DNA from 2 places in the Vibrio sp. B1Z05 genome. Region 2 is predicted to be linked to the other one. Evidence: riboswitches for the same ligand, from Rfam matches in the RefSeq annotation. Region 2 holds a riboswitch; the other holds the start of a gene.

Region 1 (4,669 bases), on a different replicon from region 2:
AGGTGATAGGTAACAACATCAGGCTAACAAGTAGTTTTTTCATTACATTTAGATCCTTGAAAAGTGAGAAAAATTAACAGATGCGAGGAAGTTGCTCGCCAGTGGGCATTAATAGTTTTTTGCGTGCGCCATAAAGACTTTCAATGAACACCCCTTCAACAGAATCGACAACCTCACCGATAATGGCGGCGTTGTCGCTATACGGTAGGGTGCGCAGGTGTGCCAATAGAGCGTCGGCTTCTGCTCTCTCTACAAAAATGACGGCCTTTCCTTCATTCGCCATTAATAATGGGTCTAACCCTAATATTTCAGACACTGCAGTCACTTCTGGGTGCAGGGGTAATGCCGTTTCTTTGATGAGCATGCCCAGTTTGGTCATGTCGGCGATTTCATTACATACCGCCGCTACGCCGCCACGGGTGGCATCACGCATAGCGTGTACACCAGGTTGAGCCAGCAAAGGTTGGGTTAATAAATTCAGTGGCGCGCAATCGCTTTTGATAGAACCAGACAAAGCCAGTTCATTTCTCGCTTGTAAGATAGCGACAGCGTGATCGCCTAAGGTGCCGTTGACGATGATTTTGTCACCGGCTTTTATTTGGCGAGCACCAATTTGCAGAGGTTTTGGAATAACACCGATACCGCTGGTGTTAATAAAGATTTTATCGCAAGCGCCTTTAGCGACCACTTTAGTGTCACCAGTTACTATGGTGACTCCTGCTTCTTTCGCGGTTTGTGCCATTGCGATGACGATCTGTTCTAAGTCTTGAATAGGGAGTCCTTCTTCAAGAATAAAGCCGACACTCAGGTATTTGGGAATGGCGCCACCAACGGCGAGATCGTTCACCGTGCCGCATACGGCGAGTTTGCCAATATTGCCACCGGGAAAGAAAATAGGGTCAATCACAAAACTGTCGGTGGTAAAGGCTAAACGATCGCCTTGCGCAATAAGGGTATCGAATGGAATTCTGGCCTGATCTTCTTGAGAGTTAAGCTGCTCATTATCGAAGTGGTGTAGAAACAGCTCATGGATAAGAGACTGCATTTTTTTTCCACCGCTACCATGTTCTAGGGTTATTAGGTTTAACATTTTTATCACGCGGGGCTATTAGATTGGTCTGGATAACATCAAATTACAAGCATGATGACAATGGTTGGGAATATAGATTTTAAAAATAGCAAGTCGCTATCGTAATGATTTTGTTGAGCTAAAACATGAAAGGTGTAATTAAAACTCATTTTTCATTACTTTGAGGTCGTATAGCACGAACTTATCAACTATCTAATAACGAGTTGCCAACTATTCTTACAATAGCCTTGTCTATTAACACGAGAATATTGATTATGTTGAATATGGATGTTAGCCAAACAGTGGTAATAAATACCGAAAACATGGCATGGGTGAGTAGTCCGGCGCTAGGCGTTAGCCGAAAGCCGTTAGAGCGCGAAGCAAAAGAGTCTGGGCACGTTACCTCCATCGTCAAATATGAGCCAGGATCGCATTTTGCTACGCATCGACATCCCTTGGGTGAAGAAATTTTGGTACTCGAGGGGGTATTTTCTGATGAATTTGGTGATTATCCGCAAGGCACCTATCTTCGCAATCCTCCTGCAAGTCAACATGCCCCTTTTAGTAAAGAAGGATGCGTATTATTGGTAAAGCTCAATCAGTTTGATGCTCGAGATAGGCTTACAGTGCGCATTGATACCCACAATGCGCAGTGGCATGCCGGAGTAGGCGGATTGCAAGTGATGCCTTTACATGATTTTGAACACGAACATATAGCATTGGTCAAATGGCCCAAGGGTGAGCGGTTCCAACCACATTCTCATTTTGGTGGTGAAGAGATTTTGGTGCTCAGTGGAGAGTTTAGAGATGAGTTTGGTCATTATCCAAAACTCACTTGGATGCGCAGTCCGCACATGAGCCAACACTTTCCGTACGTCGAACAAGAGACCATCATTTATGTCAAGACAGGGCATTTACTGTCAAGGCTCTGAATTTCTTTTATTTCGGGTTCCCTCACCATAGGGACTCTGATAGTATCGCTGCATCGTATTAGTCGGGGAGCCAATAGGCTGAGATCGCAATAGCGAACCCGTTGAACCTGATTCAGTTAGTGCTGACGTAGGGAACTAATCGCCACTCTAGCTATAGATCTCAACTTTTCTAGCGCAGTAGGCATTGGTTTCGTTCGTCTAACGAAAAGGAAATGTCTTCGTGCCTCAAACAAATAAAACACCTATCGTCCTTACTATTGCTGGCTCTGACAGCGGTGGCGGTGCAGGTATTCAAGCCGATATTAAAGCCATCTCTGCCACAGGAAGTTATGCTTGTTCGGTGATTACCGCGTTAACTGCGCAAAACACCCAAGGTGTGAGTGGTATCTTGCCGATTTCTGCCGAGTTTATTGAACAACAACTGGATGCGGTATTCACCGATTTAGACGTGGTGGCGGTAAAAGTAGGCATGTTAGCCGAAGCGGCGCTGATTGAAGCTGTGGTGAAAAAGCTAAAACAATACCAACCTAAATACCTCGTAGTTGATCCTGTGATGGTGGCGACGAGTGGCGATTTATTACTGCAACAATCGGCCATTGCAACTCTAAAGACTCAGCTACTGCCACTTGCTGATGTGATTACGCCTAATTTACCCGAAGCGGCCACCTTGTTAAATCAAGAGTTACCGACGACTGAATTGCAAATGAAGGCGATGATAGAAGATCTGCGCGCGTTAGATTGCAAAGCAGTGTTGCTTAAAGGCGGCCACTTAGAAAGTGAATCAACCAGTACTGATCTACTCATCAGCGCTGATAAAGTTGAAACCTTTACCGTAGAGCGCATTAACACACAAAACACTCACGGCACGGGCTGCACTTTATCATCGGCGATCGCTTCGTATTTGGCGCAAACAGGGGATTTAATTGAGTCGGTTTCGTTAGGGAAAGAATATATTTCTAACGCAATTGCGCATGCCGATGAACTTCATATTGGTAAAGGACACGGTCCTGTACATCACTTCTACGCACTAAGCACCAAGTAATCGACTCATGCAAAGTCATTCTTCTCAAGATAGTGTTCATCCGGTTGTTGAACCGAACGCGCAAGGCATAGTGATTAATAACGGCAGTTTGCAGTTTGCTGATGCCGATGCTCCGTTATTTAGCCAGCTCAATTTGACCTTTAAACAAGGCAGTTGGAGCAGTGTGTTAGGTAAAAGTGGCTGTGGCAAAACCAGTCTATTGCGCCTTATGGCGGGATTGTTACCTGACAACGTGCATTGGAGCGGTACGATCCACAGCAGTTTTGCCAATCCGTTGTCAGAGTCCATCGCTTATATGGCGCAACAAGACTTGTTAATGCCGTGGCTGACGGTAATAGATAACGTCTGCTTTAGTGACCGATTCGCTTCTACAAAACTGACCAAACCACAACAGGCACAACGAAAACAGCAAGCCAGTGCTTTGCTAGATAAGCTGGGTTTGTCGGGACAAGAGCAAGTATACCCAAGGCAGCTATCCGGCGGCATGAAGCAGCGCGTGGCCCTTGCGCGCACACTAATGCAAGACAAGCCCATCGTTTTGATGGACGAACCATTTTCGGCGCTAGATGCGGTAACGCGCTATCGCTTGCAAGATCTGGCCTGCGAAATGTTAGCGGGAAAAACCGTAGTGTTGATCACTCACGATCCTCAAGAAGCGCTTCGTTTAAGCGACCGCATTTATTTGATGCAATCCTCTGAAAATGTAGAAACCGTAGCCGTGCCTGCCGGGGATGCCCCTCGTCTTATTAGCGCGGAAATGGCGCAACTGCAACAAAGCATTATTGAGCAATTAGGAGGCCGAGGTGAGTAAACCTGTCGTGGTTCAACAAGGCTTAACCAGTCGCGTGAAAGCCAATTCGTCTATGGTGTTTCGCTTGGTGGTTTCGTGCTTAGTAGTGCTGGGCATTTGGCAAGCCGTGGTAACGTTTTTTGATTTACCTAGTTTTATTTTGCCAGAGCCTGCGGCAGTGTTTAACCGCCTAGGTACGCGCAGTGATGTATTGTGGCAACACACGATTATTACTTCCCAAGAAATCATCTTAGGTTTGATTTTAGGGTTAAGTATGGGGCTAATGTTTGCGCTGCAAATGTTGCTGTTTGAACCTTTGCGCCGCTGGTTATTACCTATTTTGATTGCCTCACAAGCCATTCCTGTATTTGCCATTGCGCCTATTTTGATGCTGTGGTTTGGCTATGGCATCGCCTCAAAAGTGGTGATGGCGGCGCTGATTATCTTTTTCCCTGTGACTACCTGTTGTTACGACGGATTGCGTAATACGCCAAAAGGGTATCTCGATCTAAGCAAAACTATGGGCGCCTCTCGCTGGCAACAACTGACTCAAGTGAGATTGCCTGCGGCAATGCCGGCATTAGCGTCTGGCATTCGAGTCGCCGTAGTCGTTGCACCCATCGGTGCCGTAGTGGGTGAGTGGGTAGGCTCTAGCGCAGGTTTGGGCTATTTAATGCTACAAGCCAACGCTCGAATGATGATAGATGAGATGTTTGCCGCGCTGTTTATTTTGGCATTGATCTCGGTCATCTTGTATTTCATCACCGACAGATTGCTCAACAAATTCATTCCATGGCAGTTTGATTAACTGCTTGTATTTATGTCAGTAAGGAACA
Region 2 (4,669 bases):
AAGTGCGGGGTCAGGTCTTGAAATTTGCAGGCGGTTTAAATGCTCGCCATGCCTCAATGCTTGATCTACTGGGCATTCGATAAGTTTGAATGAAAGAAAACTTTCATATGGGTGCAATCGTTTTTTGTTGCATCACTGATAGATTCATCACAACTTTGATATTCATCATATGAATCAATTAGCATTAAATGCTGAAATAATAGTATTTTGAATAACAGACAAAGAAATTAATTCATAATTAAAATTATAGGGATATCAATGAAATACATAACTAAAGTTGGCGTAGGACTCGGTGCGCTTTTTGCCATTTCTAACCTAGCGCATGCCAGCAATTATTATGCAGATGGACGTACAACCGCTATGGGTGGCACAGGAGTGGCCTCTGGTAACTATTTATCGGCGAGTTTTATTAACCCAGCTTTACTGGCAAATAGTAAAGAAAGCGATAGCTTTGGTATTTTGCTTCCTTCTATTGGCGTGAGAGCCTTGGATCAAGATGATACCTTGTCTGATATTAACGACTTGCAAGATAACGTAGATAACTTGAATGAAAACAGTAACCAAGAGGATATCGACAAGTTCGCCGATACTTTTAATGCCGTTGCTGAAAATGCACCAGTGTTTGCAGAAGCAAGTGTTGGGATTGCGGTGGCGATTCCTTTTGAGGCGGTATCTGTGGCTTTGTTTAGTCAAAACTACGTGAACGTGGTTTCCATGGTGGATGCAGAACCAATAAACAGCTCAGATTGGGCTACCATTGAGCAAGCTTACCGTAGCGCCGAAGCATCAGTAATTGGCGTGGGCGTTATGGATATTGGCGTGACGTTAGCAAAACAATTCTCGTTTGACGAGCATCGCGTGTCGGTTGGTTTCTCACCAAAGTTTCAGCAGCTACATAGTTACTATTCAAAAAGCAGCTTAGATGATTTTGAATTGAGTGATTACGATGACTCAAAGAACACAGAGAACGTGTTTAATTTAGATGTTGGCTTTTTATATCAGTGGCATGCGCTGTCTGTCGGTCTTAGTGCTAAGAACTTGATCAGCAATGAGATTGAAACTGCGCCAATATCAGGCACTTCACACACCTATCAAGTTGACCCAAACATTGCGATGGGTGTGGCTTACCAACTTGAGTATTTCACGGTTGCGGTTGATGGTGATTTGAATAAGCAAACAAGGTTTAAACACATTACCACCGATGATACTCAGTTTGTACGCGCTGGCGTAGAAGGGAACCTATTTAATTGGGCTCAGCTTCGCGTAGGTTATGAGCATGATTTGGAAGGAAACTTTAAAGACAGCATTACCGCTGGTATTGGTCTAAGTCCGTTTGATGTTGTGCATATTGATATTGCAGGCTCTTATGCAGATGAAACTCAGGCGGGTATTGGTCTGAACTTATCGTTAACGCTGTAATAAAAGCCGCATCCCCAGTGATGATTTGTCACTGGGGATGAATTAGGGCTGTTTAATTTAAATTAGCTTTTGGCTGCAAATTTCAAGACCTGACCCCAGGGTGGTAGAGTTCGGAGCCGGAGTCTAGGAACTCTTGGGATTTTTGGCGCATTCCTTCGAGCGGGTTGTCTAGCATTTTGATTTCTAGAGCGGAATCTAGGGCAACTTGTTTAGAGTCTTTGGCATATTCTCGCACTTCTTGTGAAATCTTCATTGAGCAGAATTTAGGGCCGCACATTGAGCAGAAATGAGCGACTTTTCCAGATTCTTGTGGAAGCGTTTCATCGTGAAAAGAGCGGGCTGTTTCAGGATCTAATGAAAGATTAAATTGGTCTTCCCAGCGGAATTCAAAGCGTGCTTTTGACAAGGCATTATCACGAATTTGCGCGCCCGGATGACCTTTGGCAAGGTCGGCTGCGTGCGCGGCTAATTTGTAGGTAATAAGCCCCGTTTTTACGTCTTCTTTATTCGGTAAGCCTAAATGCTCTTTGGGCGTGACATAGCAAAGCATTGCGCAGCCATACCAACCAATTAATGCCGCTCCAATGCCCGATGTAATGTGGTCATAACCCGGTGCAATATCGGTGGTTAAAGGGCCAAGCGTATAAAATGGCGCTTCGTGGCAATGCTCTAATTGCTCTTGCATGTTTTCTTTGATCATATGCATCGGGATATGTCCCGGACCTTCGATGATCACCTGCACGTCATATTCCCACGCCACTTTGGTGAGCTCGCCTAGTGTGCGCAGTTCGGCAAATTGCGCTTCATCATTGGCATCGGCGATTGAACCTGGGCGAAGTCCGTCTCCTAAAGATAAGCTAACATCATATTTGGCGCAGATTTCACAGATTTCACGAAAATGAGTATATAAGAAGCTTTCTTGATGATGGGCCAGACACCACTTAGCAATAATAGAACCGCCGCGCGAAACAATGCCGGTGACACGTTTGGCGGTCATCGGCACGTGGCGTAGCAACAAACCGGCATGAATCGTAAAGTAATCAACGCCTTGTTCTGCTTGCTCAATCAAAGTATCGCGCATCACTTCCCAGTTGAGGTTTTCGGCGACGCCGTTTACTTTTTCCAACGCTTGATACATAGGAACGGTACCTATCGGCACTGGGCTATTACGCAAAATCCATTCGCGCGTTTCATGGATATTTCGGCCTGTGGACAAATCCATCACTGTATCTGCGCCCCAGCGGGTAGACCACACCAGCTTCTCAACTTCTTCCTCGATAGATGAACTTACCGAAGAGTTACCGATATTAGCATTAACCTTAACCAAGAAGTTACGACCAATGATCATAGGCTCTGCTTCTGGGTGGTTGATGTTGGACGGAATAATAGCGCGTCCTTCTGCTACTTCTCGGCGCACAAACTCGGGGGTGATTTCTTTAGGCAAGTTTGCCCCAAAATGTTGCCCTGCATGTTGATGATTTAGCTGCTCGTCAGCAAATTTTTGACGCCCCATATTTTCCCTAATCGCAATATACTCCATTTCTGGTGTGATAATGCCTTGACGAGCGTAGTGCAGCTGGGTGACGCAATTGCCCGCTTTTGCTTGGCGGACTTTAGGTAGGTTTCCATAGCGAAGCTCATCTAAGGTGTCATCTTCTAAACGAGTTTTGGTGTAACTGGAGCTTACACCATCAAGATATTCGGTATCTTGACGTTGGGTTATCCATTGCTCTCTTAGTTTTGGTAAGCCGTTATATAAATCAATAGTGTGCTCAGGGTCGGTGTACACCCCCGAGGTATCATAAACGTGAATAGGCTCGTTGGTTTGATAGATAGGGGATTCTTTACTTCCGCCTACCAAACTATCGGCTAGGGAAATTTCACGCACTGGCACTTGTATCGCCGGGTGTGAACCTTGAATGTAGCGTTTATTTGAATTGGGGTAGGGCTGGACAGACAGTGAATCAATAAATCGTTTCGCTTCTAGCCTAGTTTGTTTACGGTTCGACATAGCATTTTCCAATAATTAAAGGTAATAACACCAATTGCAGTCGTTAACTAATCAGTCTAGCGGGTCAAAACTCATGACGGTGACACTGTGAATTTTGATTTTAGAACAACGAGTTACTCAAAAATCTAGCGTTACTATCAAGCGTTTACTCTGCGCTATTTCTGATCATTTAATCATAGTGATTGGTATAAAATGCTTGGCGGATTTGACGCAACAAGAAAGAACACAGCTTAGATAAAGTTGTGATCTGGGGATAGAGATCTGTGTTGATAAAATCTCTACTCTTGTTCCCTTCGCAGGTATTAGCCTGATCAGGTTCAACGGATCCCGAGTTAACGGTCTCAGCCTTATGGCACTCCGACAAGTGATTTGTAGTATACGAGTCTTATTGAGTGAATGAAAGATGCACCATTAAAAGAAATCAAGTGCATATAGATTGTGTGAGAAGAGAGTTAATTAGAATAGGAAAACGCAGATAAGCTCTTGTAAAGACAACGAGAAATCACTCAGTGCTCTAATAATACATAAAAAACCCGAGAGCTTAGTTAGCTCTCGGGTTTTCTTGTTATGGAGTATCCGTTTTGCTGTGTCTCGCACTAGTTAAGTGCGTTTTTTAATGCATCGCTATTACGCTAGCTCCAATGTTTTTGAGCTAAGACGATTCATATAACCGTTTACCGCAAAAGCAAGTCCGCCAACCACTATCGCCCACAACCAAAGAGGCAAAATGCCGATGGATAATGCATAGCCAATAGCGGTTGCACTAATCACACCAATGAAGCCTGGAATTAAAAAGCTATGGTTGAGAATATATTTACCTATCTGAGTTGTCCCTGAACGGTCAAAGGTGATGGCCGCCAGATCGGATGGGTAAAATGGGAAAAAGTAGTAAGCGTAACAAGCGGGTAGCACGCCAATAAGCACTTCGGCTGGGATCCCTAACGCAAAGCCAAGCGGCAACATGATGGTGAGCACGGCCGCTTGACTCTTCAAAAACACAGATGATGCATACATCGCAATGGCAAAGGTCCACGGATGTGTTTGCACGATATCTTCAACCAAACCAATGATATATGGTTTATTGTGCGCAATGATGGTGTCACTCATCCAGGCAATACCAAAGATGATGATGACCGCACTCATTCCTGCGATAAAGACGTTAGTTTTTACGATTTTTTTCGGGTCAACATTGGTGGTAAGCAAAATGATAGCGCCTACTGACAACATCAAAAATTGGAG

What was found. A riboswitch is a leader RNA that binds a small molecule or an ion and turns the genes downstream of it on or off. The one in region 2 is predicted to bind thiamine pyrophosphate.
Region 1: another riboswitch for thiamine pyrophosphate. It lies ahead of thiD (bifunctional hydroxymethylpyrimidine kinase/phosphomethylpyrimidine kinase); the one in region 2 lies ahead of thiC (phosphomethylpyrimidine synthase ThiC).

What each region holds. Positions count from the first base shown of each region.
Region 1 covers NZ_CP130464.1:610,204-614,872, reverse strand. Annotated here, with positions in the region: gene QV280_RS15630 (hypothetical protein) at 1-43, opposite strand, end outside; gene hypE (hydrogenase expression/formation protein HypE) at 74-1,090, opposite strand; gene QV280_RS15620 (cupin domain-containing protein) at 1,345-2,001, shown strand; TPP riboswitch at 2,055-2,152, shown strand; gene thiD (bifunctional hydroxymethylpyrimidine kinase/phosphomethylpyrimidine kinase) at 2,222-3,043, shown strand; gene QV280_RS15610 (ABC transporter ATP-binding protein) at 3,051-3,854, shown strand; partial or broken gene QV280_RS15605 (ABC transporter permease) at 3,916-4,641, shown strand.
Region 2 covers NZ_CP130463.1:838,895-843,563, forward strand. Annotated here, with positions in the region: gene QV280_RS03935 (conjugal transfer protein TraF) at 259-1,419, shown strand; gene thiC (phosphomethylpyrimidine synthase ThiC) at 1,502-3,430, opposite strand; TPP riboswitch at 3,702-3,800, opposite strand; gene QV280_RS03945 (anaerobic C4-dicarboxylate transporter) at 4,058-4,669, opposite strand, start outside.